2 regions of the Rhizobium sp. F40D2 genome follow, and region 1 is predicted to be linked to the other one. Evidence: riboswitches for the same ligand, from Rfam matches in the RefSeq annotation. Region 1 holds a riboswitch; the other holds the start of a gene.

Region 1 (7,093 bases):
GGCGCTGCCGGTGTCCATTCCCACATGACGAATTCACGCCTAACCGATCCGGAAATCCTCGAATTGCGCTTTCCCGTCGTGCTTGAGGATTTCCACATACGCGCGGGCTCCGGAGGCAGGGGACGCTGGAATGGCGGCGACGGCACCAGCCGCACGATCCGCTTTCGGCGAACGATGGACTGTGCGATCCTGTCCGGCCATCGTACCGTGAGGCCGTTCGGGCTTGCCGGCGGAGAAGCAGGTGAAACGGGCGAAAACCTTGTTCGCCGCCTCAACAGGCAAATTGAAATACTTCCGGGGTGCGCGCAAACGCGACTTTGCGAAGGCGAGGCGATCACGATCGTCACCCCGACAGGGGTGGCTATGGGGCTCCCGCCAGCAGGTGAGGTTTGACACTCACGAGGTGCGGGGTGCCGCGCAGATCGACCGGACGCCAGCTTTCTTCCGAAATACCGCAAAGGGACAAACTTGGTCAGACATGCACCTTTTAATCCCACAAGGAGATGGTTCAAAGGGAATATCCGGGTCTTGGGCCTCGAATCCCTGCGCTCGCCATTAGGCATGGCGGGCCAATACAACCCTAACCGCTACGCACTCGATTTGGAGTAGAGGCCAAGGTTGCTGCCGACGGCGAACCCGCAGCGCTGATAAAATTTCGACAACGCACCTTCTCGCTGTGAGACCAACCAGACGCTGTTGCAGCCTTCGGCCTTTGCTGTTTCGAAAACGGCTGATAGCAGCGCGGTCCCTATTCCCCTACCCTGGGCCTCAGGCAGCACCGACAGCTCATCAAGATAAATGACCGGACCGGCATGGCGCCGCTGTCGTATGCCCAACGCGATCCCCAGTACCCTGCCTCCATCAATGGCCGCAAGCGCAATGGATTTCGGCGTTCCAAGCACGGTATTTACATTTTCAGCCGCTGCTTCAAGCGACCAATTCTCGTTCCACGGAGGTCCCGAATAGGCCCTGACCAGCACAGTGGCGGCGCCATGGAGATGTTCTAGCGTAAGACGTTCAATCCGAAACGACATAAATCCACCTGACGTTGAGTGAATTGACATTTGCCGCAGTTCGATCGGTAACGCAACAGGCTCCGAGCCGGACGATCTATGGAAACGACAAAGCTGTAAGCTTGACACAACCAGCAGCCGCGCTTTACGACTATCGGCATTCACCAGGGGGGTCCCGCAAGGGGCTGAGATACTGCTGGACAATAAGGCTTAGCCTGTTGTGGCGCAGTGACCCGTTGAACCTGATCCAGTTCATACTGGCGTAGGGACGGTGCGAGCGCTCGAAGGCTGCGGATTCACGCGTGGAATCCGTGCCGGCGTCTTTCCATCATTCCGGCTGATTGACTGGGTCTCCAATTTACAACTTGGAGCCTCAAACCATGACCATTGCCGCAAAGAACCTCACCCCGACCGTCACCACCGGCCCGCTGCCGGCATCGCGAAAGATCCATATTCCCGGAGATATCCATGGCGATATCCGCGTGCCGATGCGCGAAATCAGCGTCCATCCGACCGCGGGCGAACCGCCTGTCGTCGTCTATGATTCCTCCGGTCCTTACACGATCGAAGGTGCGGAGATCCGCATCGAGCAGGGTCTGTCCCCAATGCGCCGCGACTGGGTGCTGGCCCGCGGCGACGTCGAAGCCTATGACCGCCGCCATGTCCGCCCCGAGGACAACGGCTTTGTCGGCGGCGACCGGCTGACACCGGAATTTCCGGGGCGGCGCCGGCCGCTGCGTGCCAAGGACGGCAAAGCCGTCACCCAGCTTGCCTATGCACGGGCCGGCATCATCACGCCGGAGATGGAGTTCATCGCTATTCGCGAAAATCTCGGCCGCAAGGCCAAGGCAGAAGTGCTGGTGCGCGACGGCGAGAGCTTCGGCGCCGATATTCCCGATCACGTGACGCCGGAATTCGTCCGCCGGGAAGTCGCCGCCGGCCGGGCGATCATCCCGGCCAATATCAACCATCCCGAAAACGAGCCGATGATCATCGGCCGGAATTTTCTGGTGAAGATCAATGCCAATATCGGCAACTCCGCCGTCACCTCATCGATGGCAGAGGAAGTCGAGAAGATGGTCTGGGCTGCCCGCTGGGGCGCCGATACGGTCATGGATCTGTCGACCGGCCGCAACATCCACAATATCCGCGAATGGATCATCCGCAATTCGCCGCTGGCGATCGGCACGGTGCCGCTTTATCAGGCACTCGAGAAGGTCGGCGGCGTCGCCGAGGACCTCACCTGGGAGATCTATCGCGATACGCTGATCGAGCAAGCCGAACAGGGCGTCGACTATTTCACCATCCATGCCGGCGTTCGCCTGCATTACATCCCACTCACCGTCAATCGCGTCACCGGCATCGTCTCGCGCGGCGGTTCGATCATGGCCAAGTGGTGTCTGCATCATCACCGCGAGAGCTTCCTCTACGAGCATTTCGAGGAGATCTGCGATATCTGCCGGGCCTATGACGTCTCCTTCTCGCTCGGCGACGGCCTTCGCCCCGGCTCGATCGCCGATGCCAACGACGCGGCGCAGTTTGCCGAACTCGAAACGCTGGGCGAGTTGACGAAGATCGCCTGGGCCAGGGATTGCCAGGTGATGATCGAGGGGCCGGGCCATGTGCCGATGCACAAGATCAAGGAAAACATGGACAAGCAGCTCGCCGTCTGCGGCGAGGCGCCCTTCTACACGCTGGGGCCGCTGACCACCGATATCGCCCCCGGCTACGACCATATCACCTCCGGCATCGGCGCGGCGATGATCGGCTGGTTCGGCACGGCCATGCTCTGCTACGTCACCCCGAAAGAGCATCTTGGCCTGCCCGATCGCAACGACGTCAAGACCGGCGTCATCACCTACAAGATCGCTGCCCACGCAGCCGACCTTGCCAAGGGGCACCCGGCCGCCCGCCTGCGCGACGACGCCCTGTCGCGGGCGCGCTTCGAATTCCGTTGGGAAGACCAGTTCAACCTGTCGCTCGATCCCGACACCGCCCGCAGCTTCCATGACGAGACCCTGCCGAAGGAAGCGCACAAGGTGGCGCATTTCTGCTCGATGTGCGGCCCGAAATTCTGCTCGATGCGCATATCGCACGACATCCGCGCCGAAGCGCAAAAGGAAGGGTTGGACGCGATGGCGGCGAAATATCGTGAGGGCGGCGATCTCTATATGCCGATCGATACCCACGCCAACGGGACGAAATGAAATGCATGTCCTCGTCAAAGGGGCCGGCGTCGCCGGCCTCACCGTCGCCCGCGAGCTGCGTGCCCGCGGTGCCGATGTCACGGTCTTCGACCCGCATCCCAACTTCGCTCATGCCGCGTCTTGGCTCGCCGGCGGCATGCTGGCGCCCTGGTGCGAGCGGGAAAGCGCCGATCAGGCCGTGCTGACGCGCGGTCTCGATGCCGCCGACCGCTGGGAAGCGATCCTGCCGGGCAGCGTCGTCCGCAACGGCACGCTCGTCGTTGCCTTGACGCGCGACCATGGCGAGTTGAAGCGGTTTGCCAGCCGGACGACCGGTTATCAATGGGTGGAAGAGAACGATATCGCCGCCCTCGAGCCCATGCTCGCCGCCCGTTTCAGGCACGGCCTGTTCTTCCCACGCGAAGCGCACATGGATCCGCGTCAGGCGTTGCGCGGATTGAAAGAGCAACTGTCGGCAAACGGCGTCGTCTTTACCGACACGGATCCGAGTGAAGACAATTTCTCCCATATCGTCGACTGCACCGGCGCTGCCCGCATCGGGCAAGAGCGCGATCTGCGCGGCGTGCGGGGCGAAATGCTTTATCTCCATACCGATGAGGTCACCCTCACCCGGCCCGTTCGCCTGCTGCATCCGCGCTTTCCCGTCTATGTCGTCCCCCGCGGCAACGGGTTTTTCATGATCGGCGCGACGATGATCGAGACCGATTCCGACGGCCCGATCACCGCACGTTCGCTGATGGAGCTGCTGAACACGGCCTATGCGCTGCATCCGGCCTTTGCCGACGCCGCCGTCGTCGAAACCGGTGCCGGCATCCGCCCTGCCCTGCCCGACAATCTTCCGCGCGTCGTGCGGGAGGGAAAGGTCGTCCTTTTCAACGGCCTCTATCGCCACGGCTTTCTGCTGGCGCCGACCATGGCGGCGGAGGCAGCCGAACTCATTTTCTCCAAATAGCTGAAGCAGAGGAACACCCAATGCAGCTGATCATCAATGGCGAAGCCCAGACAATCGCCGCCACCACGCTTTCGCAGCTTCTGGCCGCACTCGATTACGAAGGCGACTGGCTGGCGACCGCCGTTAACGGCGAACTGGTTCATCGCGAGGATCGCGACGAGCACATGCTGAACGACAATGACAGGATCGAAATCCTGACCCCGATGCAGGGAGGCTGAGCATGCTTGATCTCTACGGAAGCCAGATCGGCTCACGCCTTCTTCTCGGCACTGCGCGTTACCCCTCGCCGGCGATCCTGACCGAAGCCATCACGCGCTCCAAAACCGAGATCGTCACCGTGTCGCTGCGCCGCGAAATGGCCGGCGGGCGTAACGGCGGCGCTTTCTTCGACATGATCCGTGCGCTCGGCGTTCACGTTCTTCCCAACACGGCCGGCTGTCATGGCGTGTCCGAGGCGGTGCTGACGGCGAAGATGGCCCGCGAAGTGTTTCGCACCGATTGGATCAAGCTGGAGGTGATCGGCAATCACGACACGCTGCAGCCGGATGTCTTCGCGCTCGTGGAGGCGGCCCGCATCCTGACTGGCGAAGGCTTTCGGGTCTTTCCTTATACGACGGACGATCTCGTCGTTGCCGAGCGTCTCATCGACGCCGGATGCCAGGTGCTGATGCCCTGGTGCGCGCCGATCGGATCTGCGGCGGGACCCCAAAATCTTTCAGCCCTTCGAGCGATGCGGGCGTATTTACCCGAGGTGCCGCTGATCGTCGATGCCGGTATCGGCCGGCCTTCGCATGCGACGATCGTCATGGAGCTCGGTTTCGATGCAGTGCTGCTGAACACCGCTGTTGCCGGCGCCGGCGACCCCGCCGCAATGGCAGAAGCCTTTGCCAAGGCAATCGATGCCGGCCGGCAGGCATTCGGTGCCGGCATGCTGGAGCCGCGCGATATGGCCGTGCCTTCGACGCCCGTGATTGGAACGGCGGTGTTTGCATGAAGTCGACGGTTTCTGCTTCATCTTCGCGCAGCCAACGCTCATCGGTTGGGTCTGCGATATCCTTCGAACGGATTTCGGGCCAGATCGACCGCCGCACGTGGCAACCGGTGTGCCTGGATGCAGCGACATTTCAAGCAGCGCGGACCCGATCGCGGCCGCCAAGTTTGGCAGCGTATAGTGCTTGATCGGCGCGTCTATAGAGTTCAGCCGCAGTGTCCTCCTTGAGAGAGGCTGCAACGCCTGCGGAACAGGTGTAGGCAAAATCGGGGGATTCCGTCAGCGGGCGGGAAAACCGGATCATCGTCAACATGTTTTCGATGATCCCGACGGCGTCCTCCAAAGCCGTGCCCGGCATCGCCAAAACAAACTCTTCTCCTCCGACGCGCCCGAAACAGTCGCTGCGCCGGACATGCTGGTGGATTCGTTGCGCAAAGTCCTTCAGTACCAGATCACCGGCGTGATGGCCGAGCCTGTCGTTGATGTGCTTGAAGTTGTCGATGTCGAGCACGGCAAGGCATCCCTCACTACCGTCTTTGGCGGCAACAAGCATGTCCTCTATCCGCGCCATGACGAACCTCCTGTTTGCAACCCCGGTCAGCTCATCGGTCTGCGAAGCTTTAACGGCAAAGTCGCGGTCCTGCCGGACACTTCTTTCCTCGGCACGCAGGGTGGTGATATCGCTCGCAACACACAGCATCCAGCCGTTTTTCTGCACAGCCTCGGTCATCCAGAGCCAGCGGCCGTCCATCAGATCGGTTTCGAACGCCCGATAGCCGATTTTCCCCCGGCGGGACTGCGTCGATCGCAGCCACTCGTCGAAATTTTTTGCGTGAATGACGGTGCCCTGGCCGCGTTCGAAATTGCGTCTCATGAGATCCGGCCAAAGCGGGGTCTCGTCCGGTTCGATGAAATACGCCGAACGGAACGCCAGGTTGGCGTAGCGCAGCCGGTCGCTAGAGTCATAGACCGCCATGAGCGTCGAGGTGTTCGCAGAGAGCTGCATAAGCTGTTCAGCGATCTCGTCCATATCGGATCCCGTCTGGTTACCACAACCATAGATATCGCGCCATTTCTACGTGAAAAGACCCGTGAGACAAAGGCCCCTCAGTCGGTTATCTCCCCCTGGTAAAATTTATGCGGCCCCTGAATACCGGCCGAGCACCAGAGCTATCCCGATAAGCGCTGGCTCCAAGTGCATGTTGCAGATATCGCCCCGCCGTCACTGAGCGCAACTGGCGGATATAGACGTGCCCAAGCTGTCCATGAGGCGCGGATTTGTTGTGGCTAGCCAGCGCTCTGTGGAAAAATACGTCTTCGTCCTTATCTGCGAATCTGACGTCGCCTTCAGACCAAGGACAAAATTAAAGTTGTTTCCGCTGCCGGCTTCGCGCGTGAAGCTGAGAAAGGAGCCGAATCGTTCGTATTCGACATTTCGAAGGTTTTGGATCGACGCAAGAGTATCCTCGAAATCGCGCCAGCACGACTGCTTCACAATGATCTCGAAAATGCGCAGGACGGCCGGGGCGAGATGCCCCTTCGCATCTGTCGCCGGCCCAATGATCTTGGCGCGGATATCGACAACATCGCCCATTTCATTTCCACGAACCTTGACGAAGGTGGAACTGAGGGGACGCACCTCGTCCCGTTCATAGATGCGCTGAAAATAACATTCATAACTGCGATTGCGCATCGATGCGGCTTTCCAGTCGCTCATCTCGATGCCGGCCTCTCGAAGAGCACCGCACATATTCGGGCCCGAAACGCGCCATGTCCGCAGAAACTGACTTGCCCATTCCGGCTTCGGGACCTCGATGAGCGGCAGCGGTATAGACATCGGCGGAAGAGGAGTCGGAGCCGCCATATCGGGGCGGACGGCTATGGGCGCTGATCGGACGTCAGAGAGCCCGACCGGATCGTCGAGGTGGTG
Region 2 (7,093 bases), on a different replicon from region 1:
TTGCGATAGTCGAGCTTGGCGACGGGCTTGCCGTCGGCCTTGATCGACAGGCCCGAGGGCAGGAAAACGTTGAGCGGCAGAAGGGCGGTCAGCATCAGCCGTGGCTTGCCCTTGTCCTTGTCGGAAGGCGCGGCAGGCGGCGCCGATATCGCCAGCGTCAAGATATTGACGGGTTTACCGTCCTTGGTGACTTGTGCCACCTGTGCGACTTCGCAAGCCTCAGCGCCTGCCGCACCGGTGCAGCGATAATACCAGTCGTCGAATTTCTGAGATTTTAGCGCCGGCGCCGATTGGGTCGGCGCTTGCACCTGCTCCGGCTCTTGGGTGCCGGGAGATTGCGAAAAGGATGGGGTCGCACAGGCGATCGATATCAGAATGGGGGCACTCGTCCGGAGACCCCGCTTCATGCCGCTTTTCAAAAATGTCTTCATTTAAAGTGCAACTTCAGGAAGATTTTATTCTCGTGGAAAGTCATATCGCTACGATCCGCAATTCGGTCAACCTTAACGTGTCAGCACGGTAAAGTTTGCGTTAGGTATTTATTTCGCGTTCTGGGAGATTACGTTCAGTTTGCCCGAGAACCTACGCGCAACGAAATCACAACAGATTCCAAAATTCGAATGAAACCGATTGGCGAGACCCATGAGACGACGCGCAACTTACGCGAAGCTGGCCACCTGCTCGTTGTCATTGAAAATCATGCGCATAGACGGATAGGATGAATAATTCCGCACCGCCGGACATCCGGAGAATCCTGCGGAAGATGAGCTGCACTCATTTTGAAGAAAAGACGCTCCGAGGCGCCTGCATCATTCCCGATGCCGCCCACAAATACAGAGATGTATTTCGGAAATTCCTTACACCCCCGGGTTGCTACTGTTGTTTATCTGCGGATGAGGGGACAACCGCATGGCGAAACCGCAACGGCCGACACAGCCCAGGACGGAATTCGCGGCCCAGCATTCGCGAAAACCCGATTAAGACCCGAATCGGCGGCGACCTCCCGTCTCTCGCTGCGCCGTCGCAGGACTGTCATTTTCGAGATGACATCCGCCCCGTTCTCTGCGAAAAAGAGCGCGATGAGAGACAGGGGCGCCCGTCGACAGACGGGCTGAGAAGCACCCTTCGAACCTGAACCGGATAATGCCGGCGGAGGGAGTCGCTCGGGGTCGCGGCTTAGCCCGCACGAATTGCCCCGTGCCCGCCCCCGCCTGAAAGGGGCCACATGCAGACCAGGACCACACCAGGAGCCATGCTGACGGCGATGCGCGAAAAGCCGCCGCTCGTTCAGTGCATCACCAATTACGTGGCGATGAACATCGCCGCCAATGTTCTCCTGGCCGCCGGCGCCTCGCCCGCCATGGTGCATGCGGCTGAAGAAGCCGGCGAATTCGCCGGCATCGCCAGTGCGCTGACCGTCAATATCGGCACGCTGTCGACGCAATGGATCGACGGCATGCAGGCGGCCGCGAAGGCCGCAACCGCGGCCGGCAAACCCTGGGTGCTCGATCCGGTCGCCCATTATGCCACGGCCTTCCGCCGCGATGCGGTTGCCGGTCTGCTGGCGCTCAAGCCGACGATCATCCGCGGCAACGCTTCCGAGATCATCGCGCTTGCCGGCGGCGAGAGCCGCGGCCAGGGCGTCGACAGCCGCGATCCGGTCGAGCAGGCCGAAGGCTCGGCGCGCTGGCTTGCCGAGCGGCAGCAGGCGATCGTCGCCGTTACCGGTGCTGTCGATTTCGTCACCGATGGCGAGCAGGCGGTGCGCATCACCGGCGGATCGGCGTTGATGCCGCAGGTCACCGCGCTCGGCTGCTCGCTCACCTGCCTGGTCGGCGCCTTTGCCGCCACGGTGCCCAAAGATCTGTTCGGGGCGACGGTCGCAGCCCTTGCAACCTTCGCCATCGCCGGCGAGGAGGCAGCACTCGGTGCGGCCGGTCCCGGCTCCTTCGCCTGGCGCTTTCTCGATGCGCTGCACGCGCTCGACGCCGAAACGCTCGATGCCAGGGCAAGGATATCGGCGGCATGAAGACCTTCGATCTTTCGCTCTATCTCGTCCTCGATCCTGACCTCTGCGCCGGGATCGGCATGGTCGAAACGGCGCGGCTTGCAGTTGCCGGCGGCGCGACGATGGTGCAGTTGCGCGACAAACATGCCGGCACGACCGCGATGATCGAGACCGGCCGCGCCTTTAAACAGGCGCTCGATGGCACCGGCGCCCGCCTCATCGTCAACGACGATGTCGAGGCGGCCATCGCCATCGGAGCGGACGGGTTGCATATCGGCCAGGAGGATATGGATGCGGTGAGAGCGCGGGCGATGATCGGCCCCGACATGATCCTCGGCCTCTCGGTCGAGACCGCAGCGCTTGCCGCTGGCGTCGATCGCAGCCTGGTCGATTATACCGGCGTCGGGCCGGTGTTTGCGACCTCGACCAAGGCCGACCACAAGCAGCCGATCGGTTTTGACGGCCTGGCAAGGCTGGTGAAAGCCTCGCCGGTGCCGTCGGTCGCCATCGGCGGGCTCAAGGCGGAGCATGCGGCGAAAGTCTTTGCCGCGGGCGCCAGCGGGCTTGCCGTTGTCTCCGCCATCTGCGGCACGCCGGACCCGGAAGCAGCCACGCGCCGCATCGCCGCAGAAATTCGAAAGGCCCGTGCATGATCCGCAACGTCCTCTCCATCGCCGGCTCCGACCCCTCAGGCGGCGCCGGCATTCAGGCCGATCTCAAGGCCTTTTCCGCCCGCGGCGTCTACGGCATGGCGGTGCTGACCGCGTTGACGGCGCAGAACACGCAAGGCGTCAGCGGCGTGCATCTGGTGCCACCTGCATTCGTTGCCGATCAGATCAACGCCGTCTTTGCCGATGTGCGTGTCGATGCCGTCAAGATCGGCATGATCGCCAATGCCGGCATCGCCGAGGCCGTTGCTGGAGCGCTCGCCGATCAGCGCGGCATCCCCATCGTCATCGATCCCGTGATGATCGCCAAGGGCGGTGCCCCCTGCTGGCGCCCGAAGCCGTCGATGTGCTGACCCGCCGGCTGCTGCCGCTCGCGACACTGCTGACCCCGAACCTGCCGGAGGCTGCCGCCCTGCTGCACGAGCCGGTCGCGACAAACCGGGAGGAGATGGCGGCGCAGGCCGAACGGCTGCGCGCGCTCGGCCCGGCCTCGGTGCTGGTCAAGGGCGGTCATCTCGACAGCGACGACAGCCCCGACGTGCTTGCCACGGCCGACGGCCTGCACTGGTTCGAAGCCCGGCGGGTGCCGACCAAGAACACCCACGGCACCGGCTGCACATTGTCGAGCGCGCTGGCGGCCGAGCTTGCCAAGGGCGCCTCGGTGCCCGAGGCTGTCGCTATCGCCAAGGATTACCTCGCCGGCGCGGTCGCCGCCGCCGGAAGCCTCACCGTCGGCTCCGGCCACGGCCCGGTGCAGCATTTTCATGCGCTTTGGAAAGTGGCGGGATAAACATCCATCATCGACGCACCCCTTCAATCGAAACGGCTCGGGCTCCCCGGGCCGTTTTTGCGTTCGGCAGCCATCTTGCTTTTGAGCGGGAGCATCATGGCGAGCAGCATCGCGCCATTTGAAAAACGCAGTTGACAAGCTCAGCCAGATAGCCAAGTCTATGACATTAAAAGGGGATATATTCCGCAATAACGGAATATGAGGAGGAATGACCGGTGCCAGACCTGCTTGTGAGTCTATACTCCACAAAGCTTGCCGATCTGAATCGGAAAGCCGATCATGTCGGTGTCTCCATCCGACCGGCCCTCCCCCCGGAACTGCACCTCGTCGTCGACTGGGTTCGCCAGCAGTTCAGCGAGAACTGGGCAAGCGAAGTCTCCGTCGCCTTCTCCCGCCAGCCGGTTGCCTGCCTGATCGCCGTCGACGGCGGCAAGCTGCTCGGCTTTGCCTGCTACGACACGACGGCGCGCGGCTTCTTCGGCCCGACCGGCGTCGATCCTGAGGCGCGCGGCAAGGGTATCGGGCTCGCCCTGTTTTCAGCCTGCCTTCAGACGATGAAGACGCTTGGCCATGCCTATGCCTTCATCGGCGATGCCGGCCCGGTCGATTTTTACGCGAAGACCGCAGGCGCCATCACCATCCCCGCCCCCGACAAGGGCATCTACGAAGGCATGCTGAGACGCATGCCGAAATGACCACCTGATCCCGGAGCACCAGAATTGTCCTCGACCCCGCTCGCCCTTTTCGTCGGCCTTCCCAATCCGGTCCTTTCGGATGAAGAATTCGCCCTGTTTCGCGAGACCAATCCGCTCGGCCTCTTCGTCGGCCGGCGCAATCAGCGCGAGCCGGAGCAGACGAAGCGGCTGATCGAACGCTTTCGCGAAGCCGTCGGCCGCGACGATGCGCCTGTTTTCACCGACCAGGAAGGCGGTCGCGTGCAGCATCTCGATGCCGGCCCATGGCCACTCTTCCGCAGCTTCGGCCAGTTCGCCGAACTTGCGCGCCGGGATTTCGCGCTCGGCAAAAAAGCATTGCGCCTTTCCTCCCAGGCCATGGGGGCGATGATGACGGAACTCGGCCTTTCCAGCGGCTGCTCGCCCGTTCTCGACCTCGTCTTCGAGACGACGAGCGCGGTCATCGGCGCCCGCTCTTTCGGCCCCGATCCTGATGTCATCGCCGCCCTCGGCCGCGAGGTGATCGACGGCCTGCTCGAGACCGGCAATATGCCTGTGATGAAGCACATTCCCGGCCACGGCCGCGCGACGCTGGATTCCCACAAGGAGCGCCCGGTGGTCGATGCCAGCCGCGAGACGCTCGCTGCCACCGATTTCAAGCCCTTCGTGGCGCTGAAGGATACGCCCTGGGCCATGGTCGCCCATGTCGTCTACGCCGCCTACGACAAGGAGCTGCCCGCCTCCGTCTCGCCAGTCATGCACGACGTCATCCGCAAGGATTTGGGTTACGACGGCGTGCTGATTTCCGACTGCATCTTCATGGAATCGCTCTCCGGCACCCTGCCGGAACGCGTCAAACAGATACTCGACGCCGGCTTCGACATCGCCCTCCACAGCCATGGCGACATTGCCGAAAGCGAAGCCGCCGCCAAGGCCGCCCGGCCGCTGACGGACGCCGCTCTCAAGCGGATCGCCGCCGCCAAGGCCCGCCTCGGCAATCTCAAGATCGATGTCCGCGCCGCCCATGCTGAAGTCGAAGACATGTTTGCAAGCGCGCTGGTCTCCTGACCGGCGCGTCATCTCTCACTGCATAAAAAAGGGGAATAAGACATGAAAAGATATCTTCTTGCCGCCGCAGCACTGACGCTGCTTTCGGGCTCCGCCATGGCGCAAACGGTCCTGACGGCGAATATCGAACCGGCGACGACCTGGGTGCGCAACTTCAACCCGTTCAACCAGACCTCGTCGCGCCAGTCGACGCTCGATTTCATCTATGAGCCGCTGGTTATTTTCAACCGCTTCGACAGCAACAAGCCGGTCTATCGCCTGGCCGAAAGCTTCAAGCTCTCCGACGATCTGAAGAGCATCGATTTCAAGCTGCGCCCGAACCTGAAATGGTCTGATGGTAAGCCGCTGACGGCAGCCGACGTCAAGTTCACCTATGACTACCTGAAGAAATTCCCGGCGCTCGATTTCGTCAGCATCTGGAGCTTCATCACCGATGTCAAAGCCGTCGACGGCCAGACGGTGCGCTTCACGCTCGCCAATCCGAGCTCGCTCGCTGCCGAGCAGATCTCGCAGCTGCCGATCGTTCCCGAACATGTCTGGAAGGACGTCGCCGATCCGGTCACTTTCGCCAACGAGAACCCGGTCGGCAGCGGCCCGCTGACCGAGGTGCCGCGCTTCACCGGCCAGACCTACGACCAGTGCCGCAACCCGAACTATTGGGATAACGCGCATCTGAAGGTCGATTGCATGCGCTTCCCGCAGCTTGCCGACAACAACCAAATGCTGACGGCGACGGCCGACGGCACGCTCGACTGGGGCGTCTCCTTCATTCCCGATATCGACAATGTCTATGTTTCCAAGGATCCGGCGCATTTCCACTATTGGTATTCGCCGAGCAGTATGGTCGCCTTCCTGTTCAACCTGGACACCGCGAACGAGAACAACAAAAAGGCCTTCAACGATCTGAAATTCCGCCGAGCCGTCTCGATGGCGCTCGACCGCAAGACGATGATCGACGTCGCCGGCTACGGCTATCCGACGCTCAACGAAGACCCCGGCCTGATGGGCGAGCTTTACAAGAGCTGGGCGGACCCATCCGTCAAATCAGACTTCGGCAAGTTCGCAACCTATGACGCCGACGCCGCCAAGGCCCTGCTCGACGAGGCTGGCTACAAGGACAAGGACGGCGATGGTTTCCGCGACAATCCCGACGGCAGCAAGATCTCTTTCTCGATCATCGTCCCGAGCGCCTGGACCGACTGGATCGACACCGTCAATCTCGCCGTCGAAGGCATGCAGGCGGTCGGCATCGACGCCAAGATCGAGACGCCTGAAGAAGCCGTCTGGACCGGCAACCTGATCAACGGCAGCTTCGATGCGGCGATCAACAGCCTGCCGGCCTCGGCCTCGCCCTATTATCCCTACAAGCGCGCCTTCAGCGCTTCGGACAAGGGCAAGACCCGCTTCACCGCGCAGCGCTGGTTCAATCCCGAGGTCGAGAAGCTCGTCACCGAGTTCACCCAGACGGCAGATCTTGCCAAGCAGAAGGAGGCGATGAACAAGGCGCAGCGCATCGTCGCCGAAAACATGCCGATGATTCCGGTGTTCAACAATCCGAACTGGTATCAGTACAACACCAAGCGCTTCACCGGCTGGTCGACCAAGGAAAATCCCTTCGTCAATCCGTCGATCTCGCGGACCAATCCGGCACGCCTCCTGAACCTGCTCGCGCTCGAGCCGGTCAAGTAAGACACCTCCCGGGAGCGGCGTCAGAACATGATGCCGAAAAGTGTAAGCGGTTTTCGGATGACATCACGCTCATCCAGAAGCGCCGCTCCCGTCACGACGGAGTTCTCATGGCTTTTCTGCTTCGCCGCCTCGTCTTCTACATGGCAGCCTTCATCGCCGCAGCGACGATCAATTTCTTCCTGCCGCGCCTGATGCC

What was found. Region 1 has a riboswitch for thiamine pyrophosphate ahead of thiC (phosphomethylpyrimidine synthase ThiC). Riboswitches for the same ligand answer to the same signal wherever they lie in the genome.
Region 2: another riboswitch for thiamine pyrophosphate. It lies ahead of thiM (hydroxyethylthiazole kinase); the one in region 1 lies ahead of thiC (phosphomethylpyrimidine synthase ThiC).

What each region holds. Positions count from the first base shown of each region.
Region 1 covers NZ_JBPWQX020000002.1:476,549-483,641, reverse strand. The annotation lists gene ACS4RS_RS26975 (hydantoinase B/oxoprolinase family protein) at 1-393, shown strand, start outside; gene ACS4RS_RS26970 (GNAT family N-acetyltransferase) at 588-1,034, opposite strand; TPP riboswitch at 1,170-1,300, shown strand; gene thiC (phosphomethylpyrimidine synthase ThiC) at 1,394-3,220, shown strand; gene thiO (glycine oxidase ThiO) at 3,222-4,172, shown strand; gene thiS (sulfur carrier protein ThiS) at 4,193-4,390, shown strand; gene ACS4RS_RS26950 (thiazole synthase) at 4,393-5,166, shown strand; gene ACS4RS_RS26945 (diguanylate cyclase) at 5,297-6,193, opposite strand; gene ACS4RS_RS26940 (DUF6030 family protein) at 6,386-7,093, opposite strand, start outside.
Region 2 covers NZ_JBPWQX020000001.1:240,774-247,866, reverse strand. The annotation lists gene ACS4RS_RS23500 (invasion associated locus B family protein) at 1-431, opposite strand, end outside; TPP riboswitch at 1,079-1,175, shown strand; gene thiM (hydroxyethylthiazole kinase) at 1,226-2,029, shown strand; gene thiE (thiamine phosphate synthase) at 2,026-2,661, shown strand; partial or broken gene thiD (bifunctional hydroxymethylpyrimidine kinase/phosphomethylpyrimidine kinase) at 2,658-3,466, shown strand; gene ACS4RS_RS23480 (GNAT family N-acetyltransferase) at 3,682-4,161, shown strand; gene ACS4RS_RS23475 (glycoside hydrolase family 3 N-terminal domain-containing protein) at 4,186-5,208, shown strand; gene ACS4RS_RS23470 (ABC transporter substrate-binding protein) at 5,251-6,897, shown strand; gene ACS4RS_RS23465 (ABC transporter permease subunit) at 7,005-7,093, shown strand, end outside.